DNA from 4 places in the Roseateles sp. PN1 genome. Region 1 is predicted to be linked to each of the others. Evidence: predicted binding sites of a transcription regulator. Region 1 holds the regulator's gene; each other region holds the start of a gene.
The links. Region 1 encodes FNR, which switches genes on or off when oxygen is low (the NO sensors DNR and NnrR bind a similar motif). Its sites were predicted from a motif close to TTGATNNNNATCAA; they were not measured.

Region 1 (4,309 bases):
GCCCTGTTCTTGTTCACTGCAGTGGCAGGGCGTTTGTGGTGCGGTTATGCCTGCCCACAGACGGTGTACACCGAGATCTTCATGTGGATCGAGAAGCAGTTCGAGGGTGATCGCCAAGCGCGCATGAAACTCGACGCTTCGCCCTGGAATTTCAACAAACTGTGGCGTAAGAGCGGCAAGCAACTGACCTGGATTGCGGTCGGCTTGTGGACCGGCTTCAGCTTTGTTGGCTACTTCACCCCCATCAAAGAACTGTGGGCTTCGGCCTTCACCTTGGGCTTTGGCCCCTGGGAATGGTTCTGGGTGCTGTTTTACGGTTTTGCCACCTACGGCAACGCAGGCTATATGCGCGAGCAGGTCTGCAAATACATGTGTCCTTATGCGCGCTTTCAAAGCGCCATGTTTGACAAAGACACCCTGATCATCAGCTACGACCAAGAGCGTGGCGAGCCGCGCGGTTCGCGTGGCAAGAAGGTCGATGCCAAGGCCGCCGGCCTGGGCTCATGCATCGACTGCACCTTGTGTGTGCAGGTTTGTCCCACCGGTATTGATATTCGCAAGGGCTTGCAATACGAGTGCATCGGCTGCGCCGCCTGCATCGATGTGTGCGATCAGGTGATGGACAAGATGAACTACCCGCGTGGGCTGGTTCGTTACGACACCCAGAATGGCTTGGCCCAGCACCTCAGCCCGGCGCAGAAGTTGCGCCGCATGTTCCGCCCGCGCGTCATCATTTACAGCGTGGTGCTGGTGACCCTGAGTACGGCTTTGCTGGCCAGCCTCTTGTTCTTGCGCAGCCCCGTCAAACTGGATGTGGTGCGTGACCGTGGCGTGCTGTCGCGCTTGGTGGAAGACGGCTATATCGAAAACCTCTACCGCCTGCAGATCATGAATGCGACCGAGGGCGCGCAGCAGTGCAGCCTCAGCGTCAAGGGCATGGAAGGCATTGCCTTGGGCAAGCCAGTGAGCTTGGTCTTGGCGCCTGCCGAAGCGCGCTGGGTGTCGGTGGCGGTGCGAATTCCGCCTGAGTCAGCGGCGCAAGCGGGTGTCGGTGCGCATCCCATCTCTTTTGCCTTGATGGGGCAGGCGGTTGACAAGGCGGGTGTTGCCAGCGGCAAGATCGAGATCAAGGAAAAATCGACCTTTGTCGTGCCGCGCTGAGCGCTAACGAATCATTTGAACAAGAAGTCCTTGCAGAGCAGGAGTTGACGCAATGAGTCAAGAAAACAAACGCACGACCGATTCCGCTAGCCCCTGGTGGCGTGAGAAGTTCATGTGGCTGGTGTGGGGTGGCCCGGGTGTGGTGGTGATCGCCAGCTTTGTGACCCTGTTCCTGGCCCTGCATTTCCCCGAGACGGTGCTGGATGAGTCCAAGGTGCAGACTACTTATGTGGGCAAGGCGTCCAAGGAAGCCGATCCAGCCTCCTTGGCGCCGGCCATGAAGGGCCGCAACCACGCTGCCACCGGCGCGCAATGAAATGAAGACCGAGCCCCGCAATCGTGTTGAGTCGGACGACGCCACCTTTGCGGTGGATTTGCCGCCGCCTACGTCCAGATTGGCGCGCTGGGCGATGGCAATCGCCTGGCCGGCCTTTGTGATGGCAGGGGTGACCGAGGGCTTGGTGTTTTCGGTGGTTGACCCCAGCGATTTGACCTGGTTCGGTGGCGAGCGCATGGAACTCTCCCGGCAGGCCGTCTACACGCTCAGCTTTCTGATTTTTTGGAGTGTCATCAGCTTGGCCTCTAGCATCAGCCTGATGCTGGCCACCTTGCCGGAGACGCCTGATGCACCCCAGGCTATTCACCCGCGGCGTTGGCCGCAGTAGGCTGCCGCAGGCCGCTCGCTCGGGCGGCGCTGAATGCCTGAATGAATAAAAGAAGGGCTGAGTACCACTCAGCCCTTCTTTCATTGTGCCGCTGGCGCGGCTCAGCCGCCCGCCGCCTGCCTCAGTTCAGCAAGTGCCGTTATTGACCAGCTTCTGCAGACCGGCTTGGTCGAGGATGCGCAAGTGGCGCTGCTTCACTTCCAGCAGGCCTTCTTCCTGGAACTTCGAGAAGGTCCGGCTGACCGTTTCCAGCTTCAGGCCCAGATAACTGCCGATTTCCTCGCGCGTCATGCGCAGCACCAAAGCGGCGGCCGAGAAGCCGCGCGCCTGCAGGCGCTGGGTCAGGTTTAGCAAGAAAGCCGCCAGGCGCTCTTCCGCCCGCATGCTGCCCAGCAAGAGCATCACGCCGTGATCGCGCACGATTTCGCGGCTCATGATCTTGTGGAACTGGCGCTGCAAATCGGTGAACTCACGCGACAGCTCTTCCAGCTGTTCGAAGGGAATCACGCAGACCTGCGAGTCTTCCAGCGCCACGGCGTCGCAGCTGTGGCGGTCGGTGCTGATGCCATCCAAGCCTAGCAATTCGCCCGCCATTTGAAAGCCGGTGACCTGGTCGCGGCCATCTTCTGAAGAGACACAGGTCTTGAAAAAACCGGTGCGCACCGCGTAAAGCGACTGAAAGGGGTCGCCGCTGCGAAACAAGGTGTCGCCGCGCGACACCTGGCGGCGCGTGGCCACCAACTCGTCTAACTGCTCGAGGTCACCCGACGACAAGCCAACGGGTAGGCAAAGCTCGCGCAAATTGCAACTGGAGCAGGCGACCTTGAGCGGTTCAATCTTGATAGGTACGGTGACGTTCATGGAGTGCATTATGGATGACGCATATCGCAGTGGGCAGGCGCCGTTGCCGGCATCTGTTCGGGGCAAGGCGGCGAATCGAACGTCTGCTCGCCGCCTATCGGCTTCGCCAAACATGATTTAGCTCAAGCCCAATGCGCAATGCATGCGATTGTTAGGGCAAAGAATGAGGCCAAACTTGATCTCGGTCAATCGCTTGTGTGGCGGGCTTGGCAATATGCGAGCCATGGTTTCTATCACCCAGCCCCAAGTCCTGTCAGGCAAAGACTCCGCCGTGAGCATCATCAACGAAGACCTGTTGCGCCGCTTCGATGTGTCCGGGCCACGCTACACCTCGTACCCGACCGCGGATCGCTTTGTTGAGGCCTTCACCGCCGAAAACTACGCGCAGGCTTTGGTGCAACGGGCCACAGGCTCGCAGATCGGCGGCGCTGCGCCCTTGTCGATCTATGTGCACATTCCGTTTTGTGAATCGGTGTGCTACTACTGTGCCTGCAACAAGGTCATTACCAAGCATCACGATAAAGCCGCTGAATACCTGCAGGCTTTGATCACCGAGATGGACTTGACGCTGGCGCATCTGGGGCGCGGCGCCGGGGTGTCTCAGCTGCATCTGGGTGGCGGCTCGCCGACCTTCTTCAGCGATGAAGAGTTGACGGGCCTGGTGCAGGCCTTGCGTGAACGCTTCCGCATCGTTGCTGGTGCCGAGATGGCCATCGAGGTGGATCCGCGCACGGTCAATGTGGATCGCCTCAAGCATCTGCGCAGCCTGGGTTTCAATCGCTTGAGTTTCGGCGTGCAAGACTTTGACCCGCATGTTCAAAAGGCGGTGCATCGCCAGCAGAGCTTTGCCAGCGTCGAGGCCTTGATGACGGCAGCGCGCGAGCTGGGTTTTGAGTCCACCAATGTTGATCTGATCTACGGCCTGCCGCTGCAAACGCCTGAGTCTTTTGCGCGCACCATCGAACAAGTGGGTGCCTTGAAGCCGGATCGCATCGCGCTTTACGGCTACGCTCATTTGCCGCAGCGCTTCAAACCGCAACGCCGTATCGACGAAGCCCAACTGCCGCCGGGTGCCGCCAAGGTGGCGATGTTGCATGGCGCGATTGAAGGCTTCATGACGCATGGCTACAGCTATATTGGCATGGATCATTTCGCCTTGGCGAATGACTCTTTGGCTGTGGCCAAGCGCCAGGGCCGCCTGCATCGCAATTTCCAGGGCTACAGCACCCAGCCGGACTGTGACCTGATTGCTTTGGGTGTGTCGGCGATCGGCCGCGTTGGTGCCAATTACAGCCAGAACGTCAAGACGCTGGAGGCTTATTACGACATGCTGCGCCAGGGTCAGTTGCCCATCGAACGCGGCTTGGCCTTGACTCGTGACGACATCGTCCGCCGCGCCGTCATCATGGCCTTGATGTGCCAGGGGCGGCTGGAATTTGAGTCCATCGCCTTGGCGCACCTGGTGGATGTGGCCGAGTACTTCAAGCCCGAGCTGGAGCGTATGCGTGAACTTGCGGAGCAGGGCTTGGTGACGGTGGATGCCGACGCCATTCAAGTGACGCCGCTGGGCTGGTTCTTTGTGCGCGCTGTGGCCATGGTGTTTGACCGTTACCTGCAAGCCG
Region 2 (4,309 bases), on a different contig from region 1:
CCAGCACCCGCTGATCCTGGCCCTGTTGCGTCAGCCCGAAAGCGCCGCCGCGCGCCTGCAGGCCAACCGCTATGTGGCGCAGGTGCAAGCGCACAGCGGCGCCGCAGCGCTCTATTTGCTGGATGCCCAGGGCAAGGCCCTGGCAGCCAGCAACTGGCAGACGGGCGACAGCTTTGTGAACCAGAACTACGCCAGCCGGCCCTATTTCGAAGAGGCCATGCGCGGGCAGCGCAGCGTGTTTTACGGCGTGGGCCTGACCACCGGCGTGCCGGGTCTCTTCATCGCCGCGCCGGTGCGCAGTTCAGCGGCTGGCCCCGTGCAGGGCGTGATGGTGGCCAAGGTCAGCCTAGATGCGCTGGAACGCACCTGGGCCAAGGCGCCAGACCCGGTGCTGCTCTACGACGCCCGCGGCATCGCATTTCTGGGCTCGGTGAAGGACTGGTACTACCGCAGCCGCCGGCCCCTCAGCCCGGCCGATCTGTCCTGGCTTGACCAGCATGGCCAGTACGGCGCCCAGCACAGCTATGCGCCCATGCCCTGGGCCGAGGCACGCGAGCTCGGCCGCGCCGAGTACCGCATCCAAACCCGCATCGCCGGCAAAGCGCGCCAGTTTCTGGCTCTGGACCAGGCCCTGCCAGAGCTGGGCTGGACGCTGACCGTGATGAGCGATCTGGCCGAGCTGCGCCAGGCCCGCCGCCAAGCGCAGGCCCTGGCCGCCTTGGCCGGTGGCATCACCTTGCTGGCGGGCCTGTATTGGCGCTTGCGCGAGCGCCGCTTTGCCGAGCAAAGGCACGCTCGCCTAGAACTGGAGCAGCGGGTGCAAGAGCGCACCCGCGAGTTGCAAGAGGCGCATGCCTTTCGCAAGGCCATGGAGGATTCGCTGCTGGTGGGCATGCGCGCGCGGGCGCCGGATGGGCGCATCATCTACGTCAACCCCGCCCTGTGCGAAATGGTGGGCTACAGCGCCGAGGAACTGCTGGGTGCCAAGCCACCCTACCCTTACTGGCATCCCGACGATCTGGACAAACACTGGCGCGACAGCGAGGCCGCACTGAGCGGCCAGGCCGCGCTACACGGCTTTGAGTCCCGCGTGCGCCACCGGGACGGCCATGAGGTCTACACCATGGTCTACACCGCGCCCTTGATTGACGCCGCCGGCCAGCACAGCGGCTGGATGAGTTCGGTGGTGGACATCACCGCGCAGAAGCAAGCCGAGGAGCGCCAGCGCCTGCAAGACGCTCAACTGCAGCGCAGCGCCCGCTTGGCCGGCCTGGGCGAAATGGCCTCCACCCTGGCGCATGAGTTGAACCAACCGCTGATGGCCTTGTCCAACTTCGCCCTGGCGGCGCGTGCTTTCGCGGAGCAAGCCTCGCCCAATAGCCAGGGCTTGCTGATCGAAAGCCTGGGCGAGATCGTAGCCCAGGCGCAGCGCGCGGCCGAGATCGTCAAGCGCTTGCGCGGCCTGGTGCGCCAGCGTGGCGGCGTGCATGAGCCGGTGGACATGCCCGCCCTGCTTGAACGCGTGCAGTCCCTGCTGGAGCCCGAGCTGCGCCTGCGCAAGGCCAGCCTGCAGTTGCAGCTGCCGAACGCCTTGCCGGCCGTGCGCGGTGACCCTTTGCTGCTGGAACAGTTGATGATCAATCTGCTGATGAACGCCCTGCAGGCCTGCCAGGATCTGCCGCCCGAACGCCGCCAGATCGAAGTCACCGCCAGCGTCGAAGGGCAGACCATGACACTGCAGGTTCTGGACCGCGGCCCCGGTATTGCGCCCGAACTGCTGGGCCAGCTCTTCGACCCCTTTTTCAGCACCAAGCCCGATGGCTTGGGCCTGGGCTTGAAGATCTGCCGCAGCATTGCCGAAGCCCATGGCGGCGCGCTCAGCGCCGCCAATCGCATAGACGCCCCCGGCGCCCGTTTCAGCCTCAGCCTGCCCATCTCCTCATGAAGAATCTCGCCAGCCACCGCCATTGCCTCTACGTGGTGGACGACGACGAAGCCGTGCGCCGCTCCCTGATGATGCTGCTGTTCGCCAGCGGCCAGCCGGTGCAGGCTTTTGCCTCGGGCGAGGCCTTTCTGGAGGCGCTGAATCCGCTGCAACCGGGCTGTGTGATTCTGGACCTGCGCATGGGCCAGGGCATCAGCGGCCTGGAGGTGTTCGATCGCCTGCTGACCTTGCGCAGCCCGCTGGTCGTCTTGTTTTTGTCCGGGCATGGTGAGATTTCCATGGCCATCGAGGCGGTCAAAAAGGGCGCTTTCGACTGGGTGGTCAAGCCCAATACCGCCGAGTTGCTGGCCAAGCTGCCGCAGGCCCTGGACGCCGCACATGCGCGCGCCGAAGCACTGGCCCGCTGGACCCTGCTGACCCCGCGTGAGCGAGAAGTGGCCCGCCATGTGGCCCTGGGCACACCGAACAAGGAAATTGCGCGGCTGCTCAATCCCCCCTGCAGCCCCCGCTCGGTGGAGAGCCACCGCGCCCATCTCTTCGCCAAGCTGGCCTTTGCCAATGACAACGAGCTGGGTCGCTGGTTGCAACAGCACGCCTGGCTGCAGGACTGAGGGCGCCGGAGCCTTCTCCCCATACGCCTGTTCCGCCCCGCTGTGGCCCACAGTTGCGCAAACGCCGCAGCTGCCCAGAGGCTTTCTTGAGCTAGCTCAAACAGGTCCGGTCAGACAGGCACCAGCGTTTTTGAGTTTGCGAAATATCAAGGGTTAACCCCTTGCAGGCCGTTTCAATAGCGTCATCGGGACTCAAACCCATCACTAGGAAACCTTGCAAACATGAACAAGCTCGCTACTTCCCTCGCCGTCATCGCCCTGGCCTGCACCACCTTCGCTGCCCAAGCCCAGCAAGAAGGCAACTGGATGGTTCGTGCCCGTGCCGTCAACCTCGACTCGGCCAACAAAGACACCACCGGCCTGGGCCTGAGCGTCAACAACAAGGTCATCCCTGAAGTTGACATCACCTACTTCATCACCCCCAATATCGCTGCCGAACTGATCCTGACCTACCCGCAAGGCCATGACCTGAAGTCCAATGGCGCCAAGATTGGTACCCTGAAGCACCTGCCCCCGACCCTGTCGCTGCAGTACCACTTCATCCCCACCGGCACCTTCCGTCCTTATGTGGGCCTGGGCGTGAACTACACCAACTTCTCTGAAGTGAAGTTCGACGCCAGCCTGGAAGGCGCCGGCAAGCTGAATCCTTCGATCGACAACAACAGCTTCGGCCTGTCGGTTCAAGTTGGCGCTGACGTGCAGATCGCCAAGAACTGGTACCTGAACGTGGACGTCAAGAAGGTCCAGATCGGAACCAAGGTTTATGCCAACGGCGTCAAGGCTGGCGACTTCAAGGTTGACCCCCTGCTGGTCGGCGTTGGCGTCGGCTACCGCTTCTAAGCAAACAATGGCTTGAGCCGAAGCCTGCGCGCACCACAGCGTGCGCTCAACTTCTGCCCCATTTGAAAACCGCAGCCTCGGCTGCGGTTTTTTCATTTCTGGCGCTGCTCTGTCCCGGCGCCGTCACCGGCAACTATGCGCCGAGCTTCCGGGTGCTGGACTCGGCCGGCCGCCAGGCCAGCGCCAATATGCCCATCACCATCACGACCAAGTAAGCCGCGGGCCGAGCGAGGCAAACCACCACCCCTCCCCCAAAGGAGGGGCCGAAATTGAGAGGCCAAAACAGGACTTGTGCCGCAGAATCACAAGCCTGTTTTTAGCCATTTTTCGCTGCCCGCCATGCCCCTGCGTTACCTGCTCTGGATTGCTATTGCTTTGCTCACCCTAGCCGCCGGCTGGCATGTCAGAAACACCGAATTTGTACGCGACTTGATCAACCCCGGCGCCGGCAAGGCCCGCCCGATTCAATTCGACAACGGCAGTCGCCGCGAGATTGCTGAACCTGTCAAGCCGCCGCCCGGTGCCGCCAAGCCGCTGCCGCAAGGCGTGATGCGCAAATGCCTGCGCGGCCGCGAGGTGGTCTACACCGATGTGGCTTGCCCAGCAGGCTATGCGCAGGGCGATGTGTCGGGCGGCACGGTCAACACCGTGGCCGAACCCGGCCGCCAAGCGGGTGCAACGGGCACGCCCGCATCAGCTGGCGGAGCCGCGTCGGCGCCGGGCAAAAAGGCGGCCTTGCGCGAGGTGCTGGATATGAACAGCAATAACGATTTACGTCAGCGCATGATGGATCGCGCCATCGACCAAAGCACGCGCTAGTCAGCGCTGCACTTCAGCTAGCCGGCTTTGCTAAGCCTGCTGGCTGAAGTCACAACACAGGTCGGCCGAAGCAGCCGAAACCAAGCCCGCTGAT
Region 3 (4,309 bases), on a different contig from region 1:
GCGACACCATTTTTCGGGTCGGACAGCCCTGCGAAGAGTTTCATGTGACGGTGACCGGGCAGGTCAAGCTCTTCGCCATCTCGCCGTCCGGGCAGGAGAAGGTGATCGAGTTGGTGGGCCCCGGCCACAGCTTTGCCGAGGCGCTGATGTTCACCGGCAAGCCCTACATCATCAATGCTCAAGCCTTGACTGACAGCCTGCTTTTGTCCGTGTCCAAGCAGGCCGTGCTGACTGAAATCGAGCAAGACAGCCGCTTTGCCTTGCGCATGCTGGCGGGTATTTCGCGCCGCTTGCATGGCCTCGTGCATGACGTGCAGGCCTATGCCCTGCATAGCGGTGTGCAGCGCGTGATCGGCTATTTGCTGCGGGATCAAGTGGCGGAAGACTGTGTGAATGGCGAAGTCATCACCGTGTCACTGCCGGTGAGCAAGGCGACCATCGCCTCCCGGCTCAGCCTTACCCCGGAGTATTTTTCGCGCGTGCTGCATGAGCTTGAGGCCGCCGGGCTGATCGAGGTGGACCGCCGCGACATCCGCATCCGCGATGCCTCAGCCCTAGCGAACTACACCGGGGTTTGATGGCGGTAGCTTCGAAACCATTGCCCATCGTTCGCTAGAACTAGGGTGGATAGTTCTGAAGAACTACTGCCCACAATGACTTGACGCACGTCAAGTTGACCGATTTGCAGCCGAACAGAATCGCGCTCGCAGCGCCTTCTTCCTTTCGCCCCGCAACGAGGTCAAACCCATGAGCAGCCCTTCGAATCACGTACCGCTTGAGATAACGCGTTACATCGCCGTGCAGCCACTTTTCCGCGGGATCAATGATGATGACCTTGCCCGCATCGTCGATCATGGCTGCAGCTTGGTGCGTGTTCCCCGCTGCCGCAATCTGTTCAGCGCCGGGGACATCTGTGACAGCCTGCACATCGTCATCACCGGCCGCATCAAAGTCTTCGCCCTGGCCGCCAATGGCAGCGAAAAGGTGCTGGAGCTGATCGGCCCGGGCCAAAGCCTGGGGGAGTCCGCCATCTTCAATGACCAGCGCCACGGCTTCAGCGCGCTGTCACTCAGTGATTCGCTCTTGCTGCGCATTCCGAAGGCCGCCTTGGTCGCGCAGATTGGCCGGGACCCCAATTTCTCGCTGCGCTTATTGGCCCAGGCCTCACAGCGCATCCAGAATTTGCTGCATGACGTGGAAAGCTATTGCCTGCACAGTGGTCTGCAAAGAGTGGTGGGCTTCTTACTGAAGGGGCAATCAGACGAGAGCTGCGCACCGGCCCGGCCCCATACCGTGTCGCTGCCGGTCAGCAAGGCCACGATCGCCTCGCGCCTGAGCCTGACGCCAGAGTACTTCTCCCGAGTGCTACGGGAGTTAGAGGACGAAGGCTTGATTCAAATCTCGCGGCGCGACATCCACATCTTGCAGCCCCGCGAGTTGGCCAGCTACACCTTGCAGTGACGCTCCGGCGAGCCGGCTGTGACCATTGCGGCCGCTTTCTTCAGCCCCGATGGCAGCTGGGCATCAGCTTGGTGCATCGCAGGGCTGAGCCTCTCATGCATGGCGGTCACCTCGCCAATCATCAGCAGAGTAGGGGACTTCAGGGCGTGGCTGCGGGCCAACTCTGGCAGCTCGGCCAAGCTGCCGCGGATGCAGCGCTGCTGCGGCAGGCTGGCGTTCTCAACCAGCGCGGCCGGGGTATCGGCAGGCAAGCCATGCAGAATCAGTTGGCGGCTGATCAGGGGCAGGCTGTTCAGCCCCATATAGATCACCACCGTTTGATGGGGGCGGGCCAGCATGGGCCAGTCCAGGGGCAGGGCTTCAGAGTCCGCATCATCTGTGTCCTTGGCGGCGCGAAGATGACCGGTGGCATAGATCAGGGTGCCGGCATGTGAGCGATGCGTCAGTGGAATGCCTGCTGCCGCGCCGGCCGCTTGTGCGGCGCTGATGCCGGGCACGGTTTCAAACTGAATGCCTGCCGCAGCCAGGGCCTCGGCCTCTTCGCCACCGCGGCCGAAGATATAGGGGTCCCCCCCTTTGAGTCGCAGCACGCGGCGTCCGCCGCGCACTAGCTTGATCATCAGTTCAATGATGCCTTCCTGGCTCAGGGCGTGTAGCCCGCACTTCTTGCCGACGAAGATCGTCTCCGCGGCGGGATTGACCAGGGCCATCACCTCGGCCGACACCAAATTGTCGTAGAGCACCAACTCCGCCTCAGCCAGCGCCCGCGCGGCCTTAAGGGTCAACAGTTCGGCGTCGCCGGGGCCGGCGCCGACCAAGGTCACTTGCGCCCAAGTCGGGCTGTTGCTGGGGCGGGAGAAGTGGCGGGGCTCGATACGTGGACTCATTTTTTGGGGCTCCGGCGCTGACACCTTGTTTGCGGTGCATGGCCTGATTGTGGAGAGCGTGGCTTCTCTTCGTCCTTGATGCAGTTCAAGGACAGTTGATGCCTCGCAGGGGAGCATGGCGGCATGTTGAATCGCAATGACCTGCTGCTGCTAACTGTGTTGCTCTACGGATTCGTAAGCCCCGGCGTGGCGGCGCAGCCTGCGCCAACAAGTCCGGTGCTTGCTGACAGCCAACCCAGCCCGGCCCGCCAGCAACAGCTGCGGCGCATGCTTGCGCATGATTGCGGCTCCTGCCACGGTCTGCGTCTGACCGGTGGCCTGGGGCCTGCCATTCACGCCGAGGCCATGCAGCAGCTGCCGCAGGCTGCTATTGCCGCCACGATTTACCACGGCAGGCCGGGAACGCCCATGCCCGCCTGGAAAAGCATGATCACTGCGGCAGAAGCCGATTGGCTGGCGGCCTATATGCAGCTGCCCCCAGCGCCAAAACAGGAGCTTGCTTCGCAAGAGCACAGGCCATGAACTTCGTCTCCATTTCCTCATTCATGTCTGTCCATCGCGCCCGTCGCATCAAGTTCGCAGGCGCCCGCGTGTTCGCCTTGCTCAGCCTGTGCGTCCCGCTCGCCGCCTGTGTCGCCACGCCTCCCGCGCCACCGCCGCCAACACCGCTTGCTGTCGGCACCGGCGATCTTGGCCTGGTGGTTGAACGCGCCAGTGGCAGCTTGCAGGTGGTCAACACCAGCCGCCGTGAGGTGCTGGGGGCTATCAAGGGGCTGGGCGACTTGTCGCATGCCTCCCTGGTCTACTCCCGCGACGGCGCCTACGCCTTTGTTTTTGGGCGCGATGGCGCGCTCAGCAAAGTGCATTTGCCCAGCCGCAGCTTGGTGGGCCGAATCCAGCAAAGCGGCAATTCGATTGGCGGAGCCATTTCTCAGGATGGCAGCCTGGTGGCCGCCCAGAACTATCAGCCGGGCGGCATCCGGGTGTTTGACAGCCAGACGCTGCGCCTGGTGGCCGATATACCGGCGGAGTACGAGCCCGGCAAGCTGTCCCGCGTCGTGGGCCTGGTTGAACTGCCGGGCCAGCGTTTCATGTACGCCTTGTTCGATGCCAATGAGATCTGGATCGCCGATCTCTCCGGCGTGGCCGCAGGCCAGGCGCCGCAGGTGCAGAAGTTCAAGAACGTTGGTCGGCAGCCCTATGACGCCCTCATCACACCGGATGGCCGCTACTACATCGCCGGCCTCTTCGGGGAAGACGGGCTGGTCAAGATCGACCTCTGGGCCGCGGAGCCCAAGGCCGAGCGCATCTTGGCCGGCTATGGCCGTGGCCAGGAGCCTTTGCCGGTGTTCAAGATGCCGCACTTGCGCGGCTGGGCCATTGCCGGCCGGCAGGCCTATCTACCGGCCATCGGCCGGCACGAGGTGCTGGTGGTGGACATTGACAGCTGGCAGGAGCTGGGCCGTATCCCGGTGGCCGGGCAGCCGGTCTTCGTGATGGCCCGGCCGGACGGGCGCCAGGTCTGGGTGAACTTCGCGGTGCCCGACTACAACCAGGTCCAGGTGATCGATACCCAGAGCCGGCAGGTCATTCAAACTCTGAGTCCCGGCAAGGCGGTGCTGCATATGGAGTTCACTCCTCGCGGTGAGTCGGTCTGGATTTCGACCCGTGACGATAACGCCGTCAACGTGCTGGACACCCGCAGCTTCGCGCGCCAAGCGACGCTCAAGGCCGTGGCGCCGAGCGGCATCTTCTTCACCAGTCGCTCCCAGCGCAGCGGGTTCTGAGCGCCATGTCCCACCTGCCCACCAGCGCCCAAGATGAGGAGTTGCTGAACCGCTGGCAGCAGCGCTTTCCCATCTGCGCCGAACCCTTTACGGAACTGGCCAAGGCGCTGGGTCTCAGTGATGGCGATGCGGTGATGGCTCGCCTGCAGCGCTTGTGCGAGCAAGGCAGCCTTT
Region 4 (4,309 bases), on a different contig from region 1:
GCCAGCCCGGCATTCAATCAAGGCCTCCTCGGGAGGCCTTTTTTATTGGCGCGGCGGTGGCTTTGCCTGGACTTGCGCTGAGGAAGGCAAACGACAGAAAGCTCAAGCACCCAGACGCCCCGGCTCCTCCCAAAGCTCGGTGCGCTGCAAAGGGGTGGCGGCCGGCAGCAAGGGGTTGCGCAGCGCCAGCACCTGCCGCTCATGCAGCTTCAGGGCTTTGGACTGCCGCCGCATCTGCTGCAGAAACAGCGCTCGCCAACTGCCGTTGCTGAGGATGCGCTCAAGCCCCAGGCTCAGGTCCTTGGCCAACGCCGGTTCGCGCGGGCTGACAAAGAAGTAGAACGCGGTCGGGTAGCTCAAAAGCAAGCCCGGCGCGATGGCCAAGTCATGGCTGGCGCCATAGCGAGCCATGTCCTCCGCGATCTCCAGCACCGAGCGCGGGAAGTAGTCGGTGCGACCATGCTGCAGCATGGCGAATAGGTTCTCGTAGGAACTGCCGGTGCCGACCTGGAGCCCGTTGGCACGCAGGATCTGCGTGTCGGGCCAGTCATGCATCTGCACAGCGGTCAGGGCGCGTAACGCCTCCAGGCTGCGGATCTGGGCGAAGCGTTGCTGCTCCGCCTTGCGCACTAGCAATAAGCGCCAGCCCATCAGCCCCCGATCCAAGGGGAAGCGCAGCGGCAGCAAATCGCGTTCGCGCTCCGCGCTGGTCATGCTCCAAAGAATATTCAGCGGCCCCTCGCCCGCACTCAGCTGCCGGATCGCCCGCCCCTGGCCCACAGGCTGCAGCACCGGCTTGAGTTGGTAGCCGACCCCGCAATGCTCAACCGCCAGCTTCAAGACCTCGATGCAGTAGTGCCGGAACGAATCTTCCTGACCACCGAACACCGGGTAGCTGATTTGCCGCAACTCAGCTGCCGAGCCCGCCACCGCCGAATGCGAGGGCAGAACGGCCGGCGAAGCCAGGCTGATCAGAAGGGTGCGTCGGTCCATCGTTCCCACAAGCTGACAGAGCTGCGTACATTGTGCGGCCAGGCGCAGGCCCTGTCATCAGGGCCAGGGAGTTCCGGCCGTTGATGAACGGAGCAGCTGGCGCCACAAGGGCGTGCAGGCCATATCGGCCCGCGTCACTCGATTACTTGAAAGCCTTCAGCAAAGCCTCAAACTTGGTCTTCACCGAATGGTCATGCGGGATGATGGCCGGCACCGCGCGGTCCACCTTCAGCAGCTCGTACACCGCCATCTGCGCGGCACGCACCGAGTACTCGACGGTGAACACCACGTCGTCGGCGATCTCCACGAACTGGCTGATGAAGGCCAGATTCTTCGAGCTCTTGGGCACCGGCAGGGGCCGATCGCTCAGCGCGCGCGGCATGAACATGCTGGTGATGTAGGGCATGTGGCAAGGGATGCAGTTGGCATGCGCCACGGCATCCAAGTCGAAGCGCAGATGGCCGCAAAGCTCGCGCAGAATCTCTTCACCGGTGCATTCGGCCATGGGCTTGGCAACGAAATTGCCGATGCGATCGGGGAACAAGGCATAACCCCAGAACACCTGCACATCGGCTGGCTGATTGGCAAAGTGCGGCTGATGCGCCAGCACGATGGACATCAGCCAGTTCGAGTCCTTGAAGGTCACCAGGCCGCCTGTCCCCGGCTCATTGCCGCTGAAGGCGCGCATCTTGTCAAAGAACACCGTGTCCTTGAGGGTAACGGTGAAGGAGTTCCACATCGACTCGGCAATGCTGCTGTTGAAGGCAGCTGGGTTGCCAAACTCGGGGCGATCCTTGGCCAGCTTTTCCCACAGGGTCCAGCCGCCGCTGTCGCGCTTGCTCAAGGCAGGCGGCGCGCTGTGCATGGAGCCCAGGCTGGAGGCATCGGTCATGGAGGCGTTCTGGAAGAACACCAGATCATCGGCGCCCACCTCGACACGTTCCGTGGCGCCCGCGCGCTTCAGCTGAATGGCAGTCACCACGAACTTGCCACCCTCTTCGCGGTGCTCCAGGTCGGTCGCCTTGGCATCCATCACGAACTGCACACCCTGGGCTTGCAACCAGGCCTGCAAGGGGCGCACAAAAGAGTCGTACTGGTTGTAGACGGTGCGCTTGACGCCGCCCAGCGTCTCGATGCGCGAGAACTCCAGCATGAAGCGATGCAGATAGCGCTTGAATTCAACGGCGCTGTGCCAGGGCTGGAAGGCGAAAGTGGTGGCCCACATGAACCAGAACTCGGTCTCGAAGAAGGCAGGCGAGAGCCAGTCGGTAATGGTCGAAGTGCCCAACTCTTCTTCGCTGGCATTGCTCAGGCGCAGCAGCTCCACCCGGTCGTGCATGGAGAAGCCCATGGATTCGACCGGCATCTTGGCGCGCTGGCGATTGACCAGGCGAGCCATCGAATGCGCCTTGTACTTCTCATTGAAGGCCAGGGTTTCGTCAAACACGCTTTGGCCGGCATGCTCCAGTGAAGGGATGGTCTTGAACAGATCCCAGGTGCACTCGTAGTTGTCGGTGGTCAGCATGCGGCCGCCACGCAGCGAGTAGCCGCGCTCGGCGTCGCCGGCGCCATCCAGGCTGCCGCCCATCAGCGGGGCGGCTTCAAAAATGGTGATGTTGGCGCCGGGCACTTTGGCGTCCCGAATCATGAAGGCCGCGGCGGCCATGGAGCCGATGCCGCCGCCCAGCAAAAAGGCTTTGACTGAGGAGGGGGCGCGATTGGATGCAGAGGTCAGCATGGTGAGTTGGATTGATCAGCGAAGAAGAAGCCGCAAAACTCGGCGAAAGCCCAGTTCACGCAATTCGATGCATTGCGAAACAGGGAAAGTGCCGCCAGCTTCGTCGCTGCGAGCCGCGCTTCAAATGATCCAAATCAATCGGCAAATTTCAGCCGCAGCGCACTTGCGCTAGATCAAGCCCGCAGGCGTTTGCGGATCCGGCTCAATGCTTCGGGCGTAACGCCCAAATAGTGCGCCATATCGCGCTGCTGAATGCGCTCTGCAATGGCAGGGTAGCTGCTCAAAAAGGATTGATAGCGCTCCTCGGGGCGCATGGTCAGCAGTTCACGCTCGCGCTGCTCTTTGCGCACGATATGCCGCTCCAGCAATTGCAGCACCGCCCCCTGCCACACGGCGTGGCGCAGCATCAGGCGGCGCAGGCTGGCGTAGTCCAGCTGCTCCAGCAGGCAGTCCTCCAGGGCGATGGCCGAATAGTCCGTCTTGCGGCCGGCCACCAGCACATTCGGGCAGGCAAAGAAATCACCCTCGCCGATGAAGGACTTGATCCACTCCTCGCCTTGCTCGTTGATATAGCTGAGCTTGACCATGCCTTGGCGCAGCACGTAGACGAAGGGCTGCCACTCGCCCTCGGCAAAGATGTCGGCGCCTTTCTTGTACTGGCCCAGGCGATAGGCGGGGGCAAGTTGCTCCCAGTCGGGCAGCGGCGCCGCAGCGGCTTGTTCAAAAAGAAGTCGGGTCTGATGCATGAAGCGGGGGAAAAAGAATGCGCCGGAGGTTTGGCCTGGCCGGTCAATACCGGCACCCAACGCGGCCCAAAGCCGCAAAGATCCGCCAAGGGCGAAGACGTTCCAAACGCTCCGCTTGGGCTTGGCCCTCCGCCCTTCAGTATCGCGCAGGGTGCTGATTGAGGTACCCGAACTCGCTGGAGCAAAGCAAGCTCAGATCGTCCTTGGCCCAGCTGATCCCCTCCGGACTGAGAAAAATTCTGCGGTGGCCCCACCGTGCAAAAGTGGCTCGCCAGGCGCTGCAGTCTGCAGTAAAAAGCAGGTGTCGCGTACAGCAGCGCCCGGCCGGGCCGCACAGCGAAACGCCACGAAGGAGACTTGACCATGAACTGGAATATGAGTTTGCTGCCCGTGGAGGCCTACCCCTCGACCCCGCAGGTGCACGAGCATGCGCCGGATCACGCCGCTGCCGCGCTGGATCAAGCGGCGCCAAGCCTGCCGCAGGATGCCTTGCTGATCGATGTGCGCAGCTACGCCGAGTTCATGGCCGGGCACCTGCCCGGCGCGCATTGCCTGCCCATGCCGCGCCTGGAAGAGCAGATCCGCCTGCTGGCCACCGATGCCCAAACGCCGCTGATCGTCTATTGCGCCACCGGCGCGCGCGCCGAGTTGGCCCTGGGCTTGTTGCAACGCCTGGGCTACCGCCAAGCCCATTACGGCGGCAGCGCCGTCGACCTGGCCAAACAGTTGCATACGCGCTTGCAGCCTGGCATGTAGAACCAAAAGCCCTCCCGCTGGCCTAGCGGTGAATGAGGCCATTGCACACCCGGCTGGGGGCTTATTCCAAAGCTTG

Region 2: the regulator FNR is predicted to act here: its motif matches at 2,643-2,656, upstream of AABB87_RS18045 (OmpW/AlkL family protein).
Region 3: the regulator FNR is predicted to act here: its motif matches at 2,424-2,437, upstream of cobA (uroporphyrinogen-III C-methyltransferase).
Region 4: the regulator FNR is predicted to act here: its motif matches at 2,856-2,869, upstream of AABB87_RS02580 (oleate hydratase).

The regions. Positions count from the first base shown of each region.
Region 1 is NZ_JBCARA010000002.1:497,831-502,139, reverse strand. Features, by position in the region: gene ccoG (cytochrome c oxidase accessory protein CcoG) at 1-1,161, shown strand, start outside; gene AABB87_RS04845 (hypothetical protein) at 1,214-1,477, shown strand; gene AABB87_RS04840 (hypothetical protein) at 1,479-1,826, shown strand; gene fnr (fumarate/nitrate reduction transcriptional regulator Fnr) at 1,953-2,687, opposite strand; gene hemN (oxygen-independent coproporphyrinogen III oxidase) at 2,911-4,309, shown strand, end outside.
Region 2 is NZ_JBCARA010000012.1:74,878-79,186, reverse strand. Features, by position in the region: gene AABB87_RS18055 (sensor histidine kinase) at 1-1,945, shown strand, start outside; gene AABB87_RS18050 (response regulator transcription factor) at 1,942-2,556, shown strand; gene AABB87_RS18045 (OmpW/AlkL family protein) at 2,779-3,396, shown strand; gene AABB87_RS18040 (hypothetical protein) at 3,459-3,611, shown strand; gene AABB87_RS18035 (hypothetical protein) at 3,736-4,215, shown strand; gene pepQ (Xaa-Pro dipeptidase) at 4,309-4,309, opposite strand, start outside.
Region 3 is NZ_JBCARA010000015.1:45,676-49,984, reverse strand. Features, by position in the region: gene AABB87_RS20050 (Crp/Fnr family transcriptional regulator) at 1-578, shown strand, start outside; gene AABB87_RS20045 (Crp/Fnr family transcriptional regulator) at 748-1,461, shown strand; gene cobA (uroporphyrinogen-III C-methyltransferase) at 1,446-2,348, opposite strand; gene AABB87_RS20035 (c-type cytochrome) at 2,472-2,870, shown strand; gene AABB87_RS20030 (cytochrome D1 domain-containing protein) at 2,894-4,135, shown strand; gene ahbB (siroheme decarboxylase subunit beta) at 4,141-4,309, shown strand, end outside.
Region 4 is NZ_JBCARA010000001.1:658,347-662,655, reverse strand. Features, by position in the region: gene AABB87_RS02585 (substrate-binding periplasmic protein) at 103-993, opposite strand; gene AABB87_RS02580 (oleate hydratase) at 1,136-2,731, opposite strand; gene AABB87_RS02575 (Crp/Fnr family transcriptional regulator) at 2,905-3,477, opposite strand; gene AABB87_RS02570 (rhodanese-like domain-containing protein) at 3,841-4,233, shown strand.